2 regions of the Vagococcus xieshaowenii genome follow, and region 1 is predicted to be linked to the other one. Evidence: predicted binding sites of a transcription regulator. Region 1 holds the regulator's gene; the other holds the start of a gene.
What was found. Region 1 encodes NrdR, which represses ribonucleotide reductase genes. Its sites were predicted from a motif close to ACACNATATATNGTGT; they were not measured.

Region 1 (8,008 bases):
AATAATAAGTTTTTCAATTCTGGATTTTCTGCATAGGCATCAGTAATTTTTTGTAAGAATTTTGCACGAATGATACAACCTGCACGGAAAATTTTAGCAATTTCTCCATAGTTTAAATCCCATCCATATTCTTCACTGGCAATACGTAATTGCGCAAAGCCTTGTGCGTAACTCATGATTTTACTGAAATATAACGCTTCACGAATTTTTTCTACTAATTCTTTTTTATCACCATCAAAAGGTGTAACATCTAGCCCTTTAATTTTAGCACTTGCTTCAACACGTTCTTCTTTCATTGCTGAAATATAACGAGCAAACACTGATTCGGTAATTAACGGTAGTGGCACGCCTAAATCTAATGCACTTTGACTGGTCCATTTACCTGTTCCTTTATTACCTGCAGCATCTAAGATAACATCTACTAATGGTTTACCTGTTTCATCATCTTTGTGGGTCAAAATATCTGCTGTAATTTCGATTAAGTAACTATCTAACTCACCTTGGTTCCATTCGTTAAAAATCTCTGCCATTTCATCAACAGAAAGGCCTAATAAGCGAGACATTAAATCATATGATTCAGCAATTAATTGCATATCACCATATTCGATCCCGTTATGTGCCATCTTAACATAATGACCTGCTCCGTTAGGGCCAATATACGTCACACAAGCTTCGCCATCTTCAGCCTTAGCTGCAATTTGTTCAAAGATTGGTGCAACTAAGTCATAGGCTTCTTTTTGCCCACCTGGCATGATAGCTGGACCTTTTAAAGCACCTTCTTCACCACCAGAAACGCCTGTTCCGATAAAGTTAATGCCAGAGTTAGCTAATTCTTCATTACGTCTCATTGTATCGCGGAAAAATGTATTCCCACCGTCAATTAAAATATCGCCCTTATCTAAGTGAGGCAATAAACTTTGAATTGTTGCATCAGTTGCTGCTCCTGCTTGAACCATCAGCATAATTTTTCTAGGTGTTTCTAAAGAATCAACAAACTCTTCAATTGTATAAGTTGGAACTAACTTTTTCCCAGGGTTTTCTGCAATTGCTTCTTCTGTTCTTGATGCTGAACGGTTAAAGACTGAAACAGAATAACCACGACTTTCAATATTTAATGCTAAATTTTTCCCCATTACCGCCATTCCGACGACACCGATTTGTTGTTTAGACATGTTGTTCCTCCTACTAGTAATCAATGATTACGCATTTTCCTATCTTATTATACATTAAAGTGGCATTAATTTAAACTTAATGAACTAATAAATCATATAAAAAAACCGCTAGACTCCATGGTTGTCTAACGGTTTTAAACATTTTCTAAAAAATGTATTATTCAGCTGTTGTGTTTACAACATCTTTTCCATCATATTGACCACATTCAGGACATACATGGTGGCTGCGTTTCATTTCGCCACAGTTTGAGCATGTGCTCATTCCAGGTACTGATAATTTGTAGTGAGTACGACGTTTTGCTTTTTTAGCTTTTGAAGTTCTTCTTGCAGGTACTGCCATCTTGAACTACACCTCCTTAACTCATTTTTACTACCGAAGTAGTAAATCTATTCCAATCTTGCGATTAATCAGATTCTTCGTTATTATCTAACAAAGCTGACAATTTTGCAAGACGAGGATCAATTGTTTGGGCTTGAGTTTCCATTTGTTGGTATAAATAATCTTCTTCAGACATGATTGTCCATGCATCACCACTTGGTAATTCATCAGCAAGCATTTCTTCTTCCGTTAAAACTTTTAACGGGATATTTAACAAAATGTAATCCTCAATTGCTTCGCGCAAATCTAAGGTTGAACTTTCTAAAATAATAGCATGTTCATAACCTTCTGTTCCTTTGACCAAGGCATACTCTTCAGGAATCATATAGATTTCATCAAAGGCAATCGTCATTGGATAATCAACAGGTTCTAGTGAACGACTTGATGGTAAGGTTAAGACAACATCAAATTGAACTTGAGCAATATACTCTCTTGGTTCAACATTAATTGTTCCTACCACTTTAACTGGACCAACACCTAAAATTGTCTCATCACGTTTTAATAACGTATCGGCTAATTCAATTGTTGTATCTATCACTAAGGGTTCATGTTGATACCTTCTTAGTTCCATTAATGACCATTTCACTATTTTCACTCTCCTTGCGCAACAAAAATTATTATACTAGCTAGTTAATTCTTTGTCAATGAAATTTTCTTGACAGGTGATGATAGAATGCTCAACTTATTGAAGACGTCGATTTAAACCAATCATTTTAATTTCTTTAGATAAATATTTAATACGTTCCATGATTCGTTTAGCTTTTAGTGGTTCGTCATCGCCACGTTGTGATTGACGTAAATGTTGAACTTCTAATTGTTCCATATCAAAATTAGAACTAAAGAATGTTGGTAATTGCTCTTGCATTCGATATTGTAAAATAACACCTAAAATATCATCGCGAATCCAGGCACTCATTGAGTCTGCTCCAATGTCATCAATCATTAATATTGGCGCTTTTTTTACTTCTTCTAATTTTTCATTCAATGTATTATTACCTATCGCTTGTTTAATTTCAACAGCAAATGTTGGAAAATGAATGAGTGTGGTATGAAAGCCTGACTGTGCTAATTCATTGGCCATTGCCCCTAACAAATACGTTTTTCCAACACCAAAAGAACCTTGTAAATAAAGACCTTGTCGGAAAATTTTTGGCTGTTCAATGTAATGATTCACAAAATCCACACATTCTGAATACGCATGTTCTCGTTCATCGGTTAGTTCAAACGCATCAAACGTCGCGTCACGTACGTCTTTGGGAATATCAATGGCTTTCACACGACGCTTAATTGCATCAGCTTCTTGCTTGGCTAACAATTCATTCGTCGGAACATAAGTCACATCAATTGAACGATAGTTTAGAAATAAAATTGGCTCATAGCCTGGGGCAATCATTGAAGGACTTCCTTCATCAAATTTGCGTCTTTCTTGGACAAATTCATACAGTTTAGCATAGCTTTTTTCTACTAATTCCTGTGTGATTTTGTCTTCATTCTCTGATAAAAAACGTTGCACATACTTGTCTTGCATCACGGTATCAACCAAATGTTGATAACGATCTTGCCACGCATTATGACGCATAACTTTTTTCATTTCATCGCCTAAATTTTCCATTATTTCTCACCATCTTTTCCTTTTTGTCGCATTTGTCGCAACTTTTCTCTCATCAAGGCTTGCTTTTCAGCAGACATTTTCGTTTCTTTTGTTTCTTGGTTCACCCAATCCGGCAATGTTTCTTTACGGACGGGTTTATTGTTATATGTTTTATTATTATACTGTACATTTTTCGTTTTATTTTGTTTATCGTGATACGTTTTCTTTGTCCGGTTAATTGCATCAGCAGGCGTTTTTACGCCTGATTGTGACCAATCATTGGCAATTTTAAAGGCTGTGATTTCTTCAAAGGTTGCCTTATTCTGAACAGATAATAAATAATGAATTAAAATATTAATCACACTATTAGATAATCCCGATTGTTTTACTAATTTTTCAATCGCCCAACGCTCTGTAATGACCACAGACCCCTTCTTATCCGATTTGATAGCTTCTAAGAACTCCATTGGTGCATATTCGTTACTAGAGATGACAAGATGACGTTCTTGCTCATTTAAGCTTTGTAACGCCTTAGTATCCTCCTGAATGACGGGTTTATTTGACGAGACAACTTCTCCTACTTGAGTGGCTGGCTCTACTTGTTGAGTAGAACGATTAACTAACGCATATTTGAACTTCTTCATCTCAATCTCATTCGTTGTATAATCAACAAAATTAGCTAGGTAATTTCTTAACGTTAGTTCATCAAAACCATATTGTTGATGAATGGCTAATAATTCATTTTTAATCGTTAATAAGTGATGCGGTACTAAATTATAACGCGCCATCAATTGTTCAAAATAAGACCAGTCAAATGTTTCTGGTTGGATAAATGTTGGCCGTTTAGAAATCGACATTTCCTCTTGAACAGTAGCAACCTCCTTTGGCTTAGCTGATACGCCTAACCTACTTGGTTGATAAACATCAACAAATTTGGTAGTGACTTCATGGTAACCATCCGGTAGGCTTGCACGCTGTGGAATTTCTTGCATAAGTCGTTCAAATCGACGTTGTCCAACTCGATCTAATAACATAAGTGATAACATATCATCTTTAAGAAACGCATGATAACTCATTGGTTTTTCTACTCGATAAAGAAACGTTTGTGTTTCATTTTCAGTTTGGACAAAAACGCGTAATAGACCTAAGGCTTCTAGTTTTTTTCGTGCTTCCACAAAATCTAGTAACCCTAAGTCACATTCTGAAAACAAATCAGAGTGAAACGTTTCTAAACTCTCAAATGGATAATGAGGCGTCATCATGTAAAAGGCATGATACAAACCAAAGGCTTTCGTCCCTAATAACGGTCGATAAAGCGTATTTAATACGTTTAAATCCACGTCAGAAACTAACTCTGTTAATTGAACAAAGAAGGTATCTTTTGCCTTCAATTCTCTTCCCTTATTCCCCATACTAACATCCCCTACTCTGTTTCCATTGTGGTCCCTTCATCTTGACCCTTATTTACCATTTCTTGCATTTCTTCGATAAAGACACTCACATCTTTAAATTGACGATAGACACTCGCAAAGCGAATATATGCAATTTCATCTAAATCTACTAAATATTCCATCACATATTCACCAATCAAGCTAGTTGGAACTTCATTTTCGCCTAGCGAGCGCACACGATTTTCTACCTTATCTACTACATTTTCCATTTGTTCAAGAGAAACAGGACGTTTTTCGGCAGAACGAATCAGTCCTCGTAAGATTTTTTCGCGATTAAACTCCTCACGTTTACCGTCTTTTTTAATCACTAATACAGGTGTAGCTTCAATTCTTTCAAAAGTTGTAAAACGAAAACCACAGCTTTCACACTCTCTTCTTCTTCGAATTGCACGATTCTCATCAGATGGTCGGCTATCCACAACGCGGGAACCGTTATACTGACATTTTGGACATTGCATGTTTTTCACCTCAACTTAGATTATTTTATCTATCATAAACTCATTATTTACAATTTATCTGCCTTCATTGTAACATGCTTTCACGTAGTTGGTATAGTTGTATATCCCTTATTTTATAAGGATTTGTATTTTTTTTGCAACCAATTGTCTACTTGCTTCTGCGTTTCAAAAATTGTTCCTGTATTATCAATTATAAAATCGGCACGTTCTTTTTTACGTTCGATTGACCATTGACTGGATAAACGCTCGTTTGCTTGTTGCTTATTCAGCTTATCACGCTGCATCAAGCGTTCCCGTTGTACGTCCACTGGAAGATAAACCACCATCACCGCGTCCATTAGTGTTTCATAGCCATTTTCATAAAGAAGCGGGATATCAACTACCATCATTAGGTGCTCTTCGCTACGACGTTCCTCAATTCGTTCAAGAATGACTCGTCTTATTTCTTTCCCCAAAATAGCATTTAGTTTTTCTAATGCCTGTTCTTCTGAAAAAACCAGTTCTCCTAATTTTTTGCGATTTAACGAGCCTTCTTCATTCAACATCTCTTGACCAAATATGGCCACTACTTGTTCTAATCCTGTTGTCCCAGGTTCAACAACTTCTCTAGCGATTAAATCCGCATCAATTATTGGAATATTTTTTTGGCTGAACATTTGACTGACAGTTGATTTACCCGTTGCAATACCACCTGTTAGTCCTAATATATACGTCATTTCCTCACTCCCCTAACGATGAATTTTTTGACAATTTGGACAAAAATGTGTCCCTCTTTGAGCAACTTTGGTTTTAACAATCGGTGTACCACAACGTTTACAAGGCTCCCCTGTAAGACCATAGGCATTGAGAGACACTTGAAATTTACCTGCCTCGCCTAACGCATTTTTATAACTCCTAATGGTCGTTCCTCCTGCTTCTACAGCTCTAGCTAACACATCAATAATACTTTGATACAAACGTGTTACTTCTTTTGTCGTCAAGCTATCTGCTGGCTGTTCAGGGTGAATCTGAGCTTCAAATAAGGCTTCATCTACATAAATATTGCCTAATCCAGTTACTAATTTTTGATCCAATAATAGAGGCTTAATGGCTTTATGATATTTTTTTAAACTTGTCTTAAAAGGCTCTAACGTAAATGTTTCAGGTGTTGGTTCTGGCCCTAATTTAGTAATTCCTTTATAATTTAGCGCGGTATCTTTAGGCAGTAATGTCATTCTGCCAAACTTACGAACATCTAAATAACGTAATTCCGTGCCATCAGTAAATTTAAAGATGACATGAGTATGTTTATCAATGGCATCTGTTTGTTGATGAACTTCATATTTCCCTTCCATTCGTAGATGAGAAATCATGTCATAATTCGTCCACTTAAAAATTAAAAACTTCCCACGGCGTCTCATCTCTTCAATCGTCTGACCAACTAGTTCACTTTTAAAAACATCCACTTCTGGTGATTCAATAATACTTGGCCATAATACGACCACTTCTTCTACTTGTTTACCAATAACAAGTAATTCTAATCCTGTTCTAACGGCTTCTACTTCTGGTAATTCTGGCATTTTTTTCACTACTTTCTAAATAAAGGAGGTGTGATTTGATCACATCTCCTTTCGATTAATTATTATTTATTTAGCTTCGTACCAGGTTGGACCAAAGCTACTGTCTGCTTTTAACGGCACACTAAATGTTCCAATATTTTCCATAACATCTTTTACTAACGCTTCAAGTGCCGGTATCTCTTCACTTGGTGCTTCAAAGACAAGTTCATCGTGCACTTGTAATAGCATTGTGGCTTGTAACTGCTCTTTTTCTAAACGCTGATCAATTTCAATCATAGCTAATTTTAAAATATCGGCAGCACTCCCTTGAATAGGCGTGTTGATAGCTGTGCGCTCTGCAAATGAACGAACGTTAAAGTTACGTGAATTAATATCAGGCAAGTAACGACGACGATGCCATAGCGTTTCAACATAGCCTTGCTCTTTAGCTTCACGAACAATTTCTTTCATGTATGTTTTGACACCCGGATACTTTTCAAAGTACGTATCAATAAAGTCTTTTGCTTCTTTTCTAGTAATCCCTAAATTTTGAGATAATCCGTAGTCACTAATCCCATACACAACACCAAAATTGACAGCTTTTGCTTGTCGACGAATATTCCCATCGACGTCGTCAGGATTAGCAATATCAAACACCCTCATTGCGGTACTCGTATGAATATCTTGGTCTTCTATAAATGCTTGTCTTAAATGTTCATCTTGCGAAATATCAGCTAAAACGCGTAATTCAATTTGAGAATAATCTGATGAGAAAATTTCCCAACCTTCTTCTCTAGGAATGAACGCCTGACGGATTTTACGACCTTCTTCTAAACGAATTGGAATATTTTGTAAATTAGGATCTACCGAACTTAATCGTCCAGTTTGGGTTAACGTCTGTACATAACGTGTATGAATTTTATTATCATTTGGATTGATCACTTTTAGTAATCCTTCAACATAAGTTGATTGAATTTTTGCGATTTGTCGGTAGTGTAAAATTTCTTCGACAATCGGCGCTTGGTCCTTTAACTGCTCTAGCACATCTACAGCCGTTGAATAGCCTGTTTTTGTTTTCTTTATAACTGGCAATTGCATTTTTTCAAACAAAATCACCCCTAATTGCTTAGGAGAATTAATATTAAATTCTTCACCTGCCATCTCATAAATGCGCGACTCAATTTCGGTTAAAATAACAGCAAACTCTTGTTGCATGGTCATCAATGTTTGCGCATTGACACGAATTCCTTGTATTTCCATTTTTGCCAAGACAAATGATAATGGTAATTCCATATCATAAAATAACTTTTCTTGATTTTTTTCAGCTAGGTGGGCTTTTAATACTGGTGCTAAATAATTCAGCGTTGCGACTTTACGTGCTAAATGGTCCGTCAAGATTTCGTCTTCAGGTACGCCACG
Region 2 (8,008 bases), 810 kb from region 1:
CTTTTTCAAGCAAGTATTTATCAGGGTTTCTAGCGGACAAACGGGACGTAGAATATGAAGACATTAAAGGCGAAGTTCAAGCCGAACTACAATCTTACGGGACATCTGTTATCAAAAATACTGTTACAGGTTTTACACAAGTTTATCAAGAAAGTATGAATTTCCCTAAATTTGAAGATAAGCAAAAATACGTACTATTACCTATTTGGATTTTAACGTATCGTGGCAAAAACACGCCACCTGATGAACCTTTCTATTACGCAATGAATGGTGAAACTGGAAAAATTAGCGGGAAGCTACCTGTTGATAAAAAACGTTTGTTCTTCCGGTCAGCCTGGATTTTTGCACTTATCTTCATTTTGTTATTGATTGGAGGTTGGTTCATATGAAATTAGCCATAAAATACTACACTATGCTACTTTTCGGTCTAGTATTTTTCCTGTTTCCAACACCCCAACATGCTGCAAATGAGATTAAAGTACTTGACCATGCCGGACTTTTTACCTTGGAAGAAAAAGCGAAAGTTGAACAAGAAGTAAAATCATTTATTGCTGCAACAAACATGGATGCCGTCGTTTTAACGATCAATAATGCAGAAGGTTATGCAACTCGTGACTATGCTGCTGATTTTTACGATTACAACGGATACGGTATCGGCAAACATTTCGACGGATTTATTTTCATTATTGATATGGATAATCGTGAATTTTACGTAGTGACCTCTGGTAAGACCCATGCGTTATTAAGTGATTCACGAATTAATACGATACTAGATAACGCTGAACCTTATATGCGTAACGGCAATTATGCCCTAGCCAGTCAATCGGTTATTAACACAATTGAGCAGTTTAATTTAGAAGGTATGCCAAATGGTTATATTTATAATGAAGAAACCGGTCAATTAATTAAACAGAAAAAAATTACTGGCCTAGAATTTTTATTCGCGTTTGTCATTGCTAGTATCGCAGCCATCGCTGCTTACGCAAGCGTCAACACTAAGTATTCATTAAAGAAAAGTACCTATTCATACCCGTATACAAGTCAAGGACAACTTAATTTGTCTACTCAAAAAAACGATTTGGTCGACGTTCGTGTTACTAAACGTTTTATTCCACGCCCAACTACCACTCGTGGGACTACTACAAGAGGTGGCGGTTCCTTTACTTCAGGAAGCGGACGCTCACATGGTGGCGGCGGTAGAGGGTTTTAATAACTATTAAAAAACTCGCGGGTTCATTCGAATTGAATGAACCCGCGAGTTTTTAATTTATTTTATCAATCGTTTCTATTTTTCTGTCAATTCAGCTAATAATGAGTACAAAAAAAGGCACATAGCCAGACTACTTAGTGCTGCTTCCTTCCGGACCTGACACAATTCATAGCCTAACTATTGCCAAATATTATTCTACCCTATCTTCAAACAAAATGCTAGTCTTTTTTCAAATTTTCTTCTTTCAATAATTTCGCACGTTTCGCTAATTTATGTGCTTTCTTTTTTTCACGAATTTGTTTAAAAAAATCCGTCAATAATTGGCTACATTCTTCTTCTAGAACCCCTTGTTCTATCACTACTTGATGATTCAAACGTTCATCGCTAAGTAGCTGATACAAGCTCTCAGTCGCACCACCCTTAATATCAACTGCGCCGTAATAAACTTGCTCTATTCTCGATAACACAATAGCCCCACTACACATTACACAAGGCTCAAGTGTCACAAATAAATCACAACCTTCAAGACGCCAACTGCTTAATGTTTGGCAAGCATCTTGAATAGCCATCATTTCCGCATGCGTAATCGCATTTTGCGTAGTCTCTCGTAAGTTATGACCTCTTCCTACAATAACACCTTCATATACGACGACCGCTCCTATTGGCACCTCTCCTTTCGCCTGTGCTCGTTTGGCTTCCTTCATTGCTTCTTCCATATAGTATACTTTCTCATCTAGCGTATACACACGTTGTTCTTTTGTCATCTTCTTTCCCTTCTCGTTCATCTCAATAGGTTTATTTTACCATAAAATAATTTTTAGAATTTCATTTCATGCAATAAAAAAGTACCAACGTTCTTCCTATAGATAAGAACGTTGGTACTAATATTTCATTAAGGCTTATTACTTCACACTAATGTAATAAATGCCCTTCTTTTAATTTAGCATTTAATTTTCTGAAAACAGTTGTTACTTGGGGAGCTAATAAATAACCTACTACTAAAAATACCGCACCTACAATTAAAAGAATCGTCATATATTTCGTCGCATTTGGCCAATATATACCACCTGTGGTTTCTCTTAATAAATTAACCGCATAGGTAAATGGTAAAAACGGGTTAATCATATTAAAGAATTTACCCGACATTTGAATAGGAAAATTTCCTCCTCCAGCAGAAATAGATAGCACGAGAATAATAACTGCTAGGCCTTTTCCTAAGTTACCAAACAAATGTACTAATACATAAACCATCGACATAAATACTACACCAATCATTAATGTAAACAAGAAGTTCCACCATGGATTTACCATATAAGCATTTAGTAAGAAACGATTACCTAATGCTACGATAGAAGCTTGAGCGATACCTACTGTTAAGAATGTCATAAAGCGTGAAACAAACTGTTGTCTCATACTATATTTTTTCTTTTGTTTATCATCAAGATGAACCACCGTTGTCGCAATACTTGAAAATAAAACAGCTCCTACCCACAAGCATAACGCTGTATAAAACGGTGCACTAGCTGAGCCATAATTAGGTACTGGATAAATATCCTTTTGTTTGATTTTTACAGGACTAGACAAGAAATCACTCTCAGCATTGGCATCTTTTTTAAGCAAGTTAATAATAGACCCTAAATCAACATTATTTTGACCCTTACGAACTAAATCAGCTGCTTTTTGAATACCTGAACGAACATCTGGCCATTCATCTTTAACGAAATCAGATGATAACGCCAATGCTTCTTCAATTTCAGGCATTTTACCATTAACTGTATTTAGCGTTTCTGTTAATTCTTTTTCAATTTTAGGCCAATCATTTTGATAAAAATTAACCCCTTGATTCATTTTTTCTTCTAGTTTAGGTAAATCATTTTGATAAAAATTTGCAGCTTTATTTATTCCACCAATAATGGTGGACATATTATCATTTAGTAACGTATTAGCCGTATGAATTTCTTCTTTAATTTTTGGTAACTCACCTTGATAATTATTGAAGAAGGTTAATGCTTTGTTTATTGTATCTGTTGTATCGGTCATCACATCATCAAGTTGTGCTAACATATTTTGTTTATCAATTTTACTTGTTAGCGTATTAGCTATTCCTAGCATCTCTGAAACATTGCCTATAATCGTTGTGATGGTTGACTGAATCGTTGGCAAGTCGCTTTCTAATTGATTAGCTTGTGCACCTACATTGCCAGCTGCTTGACTTATCGCTTGTATGTTTTGTTTAATTTCTTCTGCACTCATAGAATCAAAACGATTCAACGTATCGGTAATCAAATCATTGACACCTTGGCCTACTGTCTGTAGTTTTTTCAATCTATCGACAACTGGTTGTAAACTATTACTACCTGCTAAATCCATTAACTTTTCTAATGTATTCATCACACTTGTGATAATTTGAGATTGTTTATTAAGATGTCCTTGAATTCCCATAAGAATTGTTTTAATCTTCGCCTTACTTTGATCATTAAAATCTGTTTCATTTAAAAATTGGCTCAAATCATTCGCCGCATTATTGACACTTTGGCTTACTAATATTAAAACGTTCAACCCAGATGTGATCCCTTGACCAATTTGAGGTAATGCTTCTTTAACTTTACCCACTTCATCAATAACTGTTGGTAAGGTATTATTGGCTTGATCAACAAATTGATTCACTTGTGGCAACATCTCTTGTGCTTGTTCGATAATTTTTAAACCCTTTTTAGAGGTATCTATTGCCTTATTTAACGTCTCAACAATTTGATCAAATTCTTCATCAATCGTTTTAATTTGTTTACCAGCATCTACTATTTGATCAGTTTTACCTTGAAGGGATACAACTAGTTCACCAGCTTTTTTGATTTCTGGCATTTTCTCATTCAACAAGACTAGTTTATCGCCCACTTCTTTAACTTTCGGTAAATAATCCACCACTTCATTTGCTTTATCTAATTTTTCTTTATACTCAGGGAATTTATCGTTTAATTCAGTAATTTTATTCGTATAACCATCAATCTCAGCCAAATGATCATCCACTAATAAAATTTTACTTGTCACTTTATTTAACATAGGTAAACTTTCGTCAATCTTATAACCTGCATCATTTAATGTTTGAAAGACTGTTTTACTTACCGTATCGATAAATTCGGTTGAAATAGTAGACTGAATCGTACTTGCACCTTTATCGGTCACTTTAGGTGCAATGGCATTGATTTTTTGGTTCACTTGGTACTCAATTTCTGGTTTTTTTATTTCACCATTCACAAAACTTAATAAATTCTTTGAAAAATCACTAGGAATTAATATCCCTGCATAGTATTCCCCACTTTTAACCCCTTTATTAAGTTCTGCTTTGGAGTTAACAAATTGCCAAGAAAAACTATCATTTTTCTTCAAATTTGCAATCATCTCATCTCCAATATTAACCGATTGATCCATCACACCAGCTTGTTTATCTTCGGATAAAATGGCAACTTTAATATCACCCGTATTAGAGTACGGATCCCACAACGCCGCGATATTAAACCACGCATATAATGAAGGAATAATCATCAATGCGATTATTAATAGTAATGTTAATTTATTTTGATAAACACGTCGCCAATCTAGGCGATATAACTCCAACACTTTTTTCATTCGACTCATCTTTATACCTTCCTTACTCATTATTCCAATCATGGAATACCACATTTTTTTTCACACCAAAAACTTCTTCCATTATTAATTTCACATTAACAGATTTTAAATGGTTTATCCATACAACATCGGCTTCATTAAAATATTTTGCAATAACTTGATGACCTTCTTTAGCTTGTACCCCAAAATTAGCAAATGCCTCTTCTAATATGCCAGAATTAGATAGCGAAATAAATTCGCCTTCAATCGCTGAAACCACATCATATAGTGTGATTGACTCCAATGATTTATCTAATTTAAAGCCACCATTATTCCCAGTTGCTCCAGAAATAATATTAGCAACCACTAATTTTCTTAATAATTTTTGAACATAACTTTTTGATAAATTTAATTTCTGATAAATACTTTCTGATGATAGAGCAATTTCAGGCTCTTGAGTTGCCATCAGTGCGACAACGGCAATGGCTTGTTCTGTTGCAAATGTTAATTTCATTTTTTCACCTTCATTATAGACTTTTTTTATCTACAATGATTATAGACTTTTTTTATCCATAATACAACTATTTATTTTCAAGAAACTATCATTTTTTATTTCAAGAACACGATTTGTAATTTTTTGTCTTTTTTTTCTCAAATAATTTAGGCTGATACATTCTTTATTTCATACTTATCCCCATGTAAACAAATAAGAAAACACGTCACACTACACTTCTTAATAGTTTTCCACACTATCCACAAAACACAAACGGTAGTATTTACCGAACGTTCGGGACACAATATATTGTGTTTTTCCTTTGACTTTTAATTAAATGACGGTATACTTAGTATTATAAAACAAATCGCACGGAGGTAACCACAATGAATGAATTAACGCTATATACCAAAAATAATTGTCCTCAATGTAAAATGACAAAACGCTTTTTAAGCGAAAAACATTTATCATATAATGAAATCAATATCGATGAGCAACCACAATATGTTGATTGGTTAAAAGAACAAGGACATCGTTCAGTTCCAGTATTAACCAATAGTGCTGTAACAATTGTAGGTTTCCGACCTGATCAATTGCGTGCATTGGCGGTTTAATATAATGAAACTTGTCTATTTTACCTTAACTGGGCAAACTCGTCGCTTCATTAAGAAATTAGACGCCCCATCATATGAAATTGATCCAACAAATCCTTTCAATGAATTGAAAGAGCCTTATATTCTAGTCGTTCCTACTTATGACGAAGACGTTACAGAAGTAGTGAACGATTTTATTGAGTACAAAACAAATCGTGAAAATATTCTTGGTGTCGCAGGTGGTGGAAACCGAAACTTTGCGGACCTTTTTATTTTTACTGCCAAAGATATATCTCGTGATTATAACATCCCTCTATTATTCGAATTTGAATTTAGTGGCACGGAAGAAGATGTAAAAAACTTTAAGAAAGTAGTGAAGGAAATTGAGTCTAAAAGAACTAAGTAATGTTACTTATTTTGAACTAAATAACGAAATCAATCGTCCTGTTAATGGTCAAATTCCATTGAACAAGGATAAAGAGGCTTTAGATGCTTTCTTTAAAGAAAATGTTGAACCTAATACTATGACATTCAACACAGTCGAAGAAAAAATTAATTATTTAATCGCACATGAATTTATCGAATCTGAATTTATTGAGAAGTATTCCATGACATTTATTACGTCATTATATGATTATTTATTTGCTCAAAACTTTGAATTCAAATCATTCATGGCCGCATATAAATTTTATTCACAATATGCATTAAAAAGTAATGATGGCTCAATGTACTTAGAGCGCTACGAAGATCGTGTTGCCTTTAATGCCTTGTACTTTGCCGATGGTAACGAATCGCTAGCAATGAATATTGCTGAAGAAATGATTTATCAACGCTATCAACCGGCTACTCCTTCGTTTTTAAATGCTGGTCGTAAACGTCGTGGTGAATTAGTTTCATGTTTCCTACTACAATTAACTGATGACATGAATAGCATTGGGCGTGGCATTAACAGTGCGCTGCAATTATCACGTATTGGTGGTGGTGTTGGAATTTCACTTTCTAACCTACGTGAAGCTGGTGCTCCAATTAAAGGCTATGAAGGCGCGGCAAGTGGTGTGGTTCCCGTTATGAAATTGTTTGAAGATAGCTTCAGCTATTCTAACCAATTAGGACAACGTCAAGGAGCCGGTGTGGTTTATTTAGACGTTTTCCATCCAGATATTGAAATGTTTCTTTCTACTAAAAAAGAAAATGCGGATGAAAAAGTACGAGTTAAAACACTTTCATTAGGTTTAACTGTCCCTGATAAATTTTATGAGTTAACTCGTAAAAATGAAGACATGTACTTATTTAGCCCTTATAGTATTGAACGTGAATATGGTGTTCCGTACTCATACATGAACATTTCGGAAAAATACGATGAATTAGTCGCTAACCCTAATATTCGTAAAACAAAAATTAAAGCACGTGATTTAGAAAACGAAATCAGTAAATTACAACAAGAATCTGGTTACCCTTATATTATCAATATTGATGAAGCCAACCGTCAAAATCCAATTGATGGCAAAATCATTATGAGTAACTTATGTTCTGAAATTTTACAAGTTCAAACCCCCTCTGTCTTAAATGATCGACAAGAATATGAAGTAATGGGTACAGATATTAGCTGTAACTTAGGGTCAACTAATATTCCTAACTTAATGAACAGTCAAGATTTTGGACAATCTGTTCGAACAATGACACGTGCATTAACCTTTATTACGGATGCTTCAAGTATCGATGCTGTCCCTTCTATTAAGAATGGAAACAGCTTAAATCATACAATTGGTTTAGGTGCAATGGGCTTACATTCATACTTTGCTAAAAACCAAATGGCTTATGGTTCACCAGAATCAATTGAATTCACTGATGTTTATTTTAGCTTATTAAATTACTGGACATTAGTTGAAAGCAATCAAATTGCAAAAGAGCGCGGTCAATCTTTCCATAATTTCGAACATTCAGATTATGCGTCTGGAAAATATTTCGAACGTTACATCAACGAACCAGTATTACCTCAATCTGATAAGATTAAAGAACTATTTGAAGGTATTTTTGTGCCAAATGCCGCTGATTGGCAAGCATTAAGCGAAGCTGTACAAACAAATGGCTTATACCATCAAAACC

Region 2: the regulator NrdR is predicted to act here: its motif matches at 5,609-5,624, upstream of nrdH (glutaredoxin-like protein NrdH).

The regions. Positions count from the first base shown of each region.
Region 1 is NZ_CP038865.1:669,602-677,609, reverse strand. Features, by position in the region: gene gndA (NADP-dependent phosphogluconate dehydrogenase) at 1-1,172, opposite strand, end outside; gene rpmF (50S ribosomal protein L32) at 1,330-1,512, opposite strand; gene E4Z98_RS03330 (YceD family protein) at 1,577-2,137, opposite strand; gene dnaI (primosomal protein DnaI) at 2,234-3,163, opposite strand; gene E4Z98_RS03320 (replication initiation and membrane attachment family protein) at 3,163-4,554, opposite strand; gene nrdR (transcriptional regulator NrdR) at 4,566-5,051, opposite strand; gene coaE (dephospho-CoA kinase) at 5,165-5,767, opposite strand; gene mutM (DNA-formamidopyrimidine glycosylase) at 5,780-6,610, opposite strand; gene polA (DNA polymerase I) at 6,677-8,008, opposite strand, start outside.
Region 2 is NZ_CP038865.1:1,480,722-1,488,729, forward strand. Features, by position in the region: gene E4Z98_RS07140 (TFIIB-type zinc ribbon-containing protein) at 1-389, shown strand, start outside; gene E4Z98_RS07145 (TPM domain-containing protein) at 386-1,210, shown strand; RNA gene ffs (signal recognition particle sRNA small type) at 1,317-1,402, opposite strand; gene tadA (tRNA adenosine(34) deaminase TadA) at 1,429-1,974, opposite strand; gene E4Z98_RS07160 (YhgE/Pip domain-containing protein) at 2,123-4,846, opposite strand; gene E4Z98_RS07165 (RrF2 family transcriptional regulator) at 4,860-5,330, opposite strand; gene nrdH (glutaredoxin-like protein NrdH) at 5,696-5,923, shown strand; gene nrdI (class Ib ribonucleoside-diphosphate reductase assembly flavoprotein NrdI) at 5,928-6,308, shown strand; gene nrdE (class 1b ribonucleoside-diphosphate reductase subunit alpha) at 6,286-8,008, shown strand, end outside.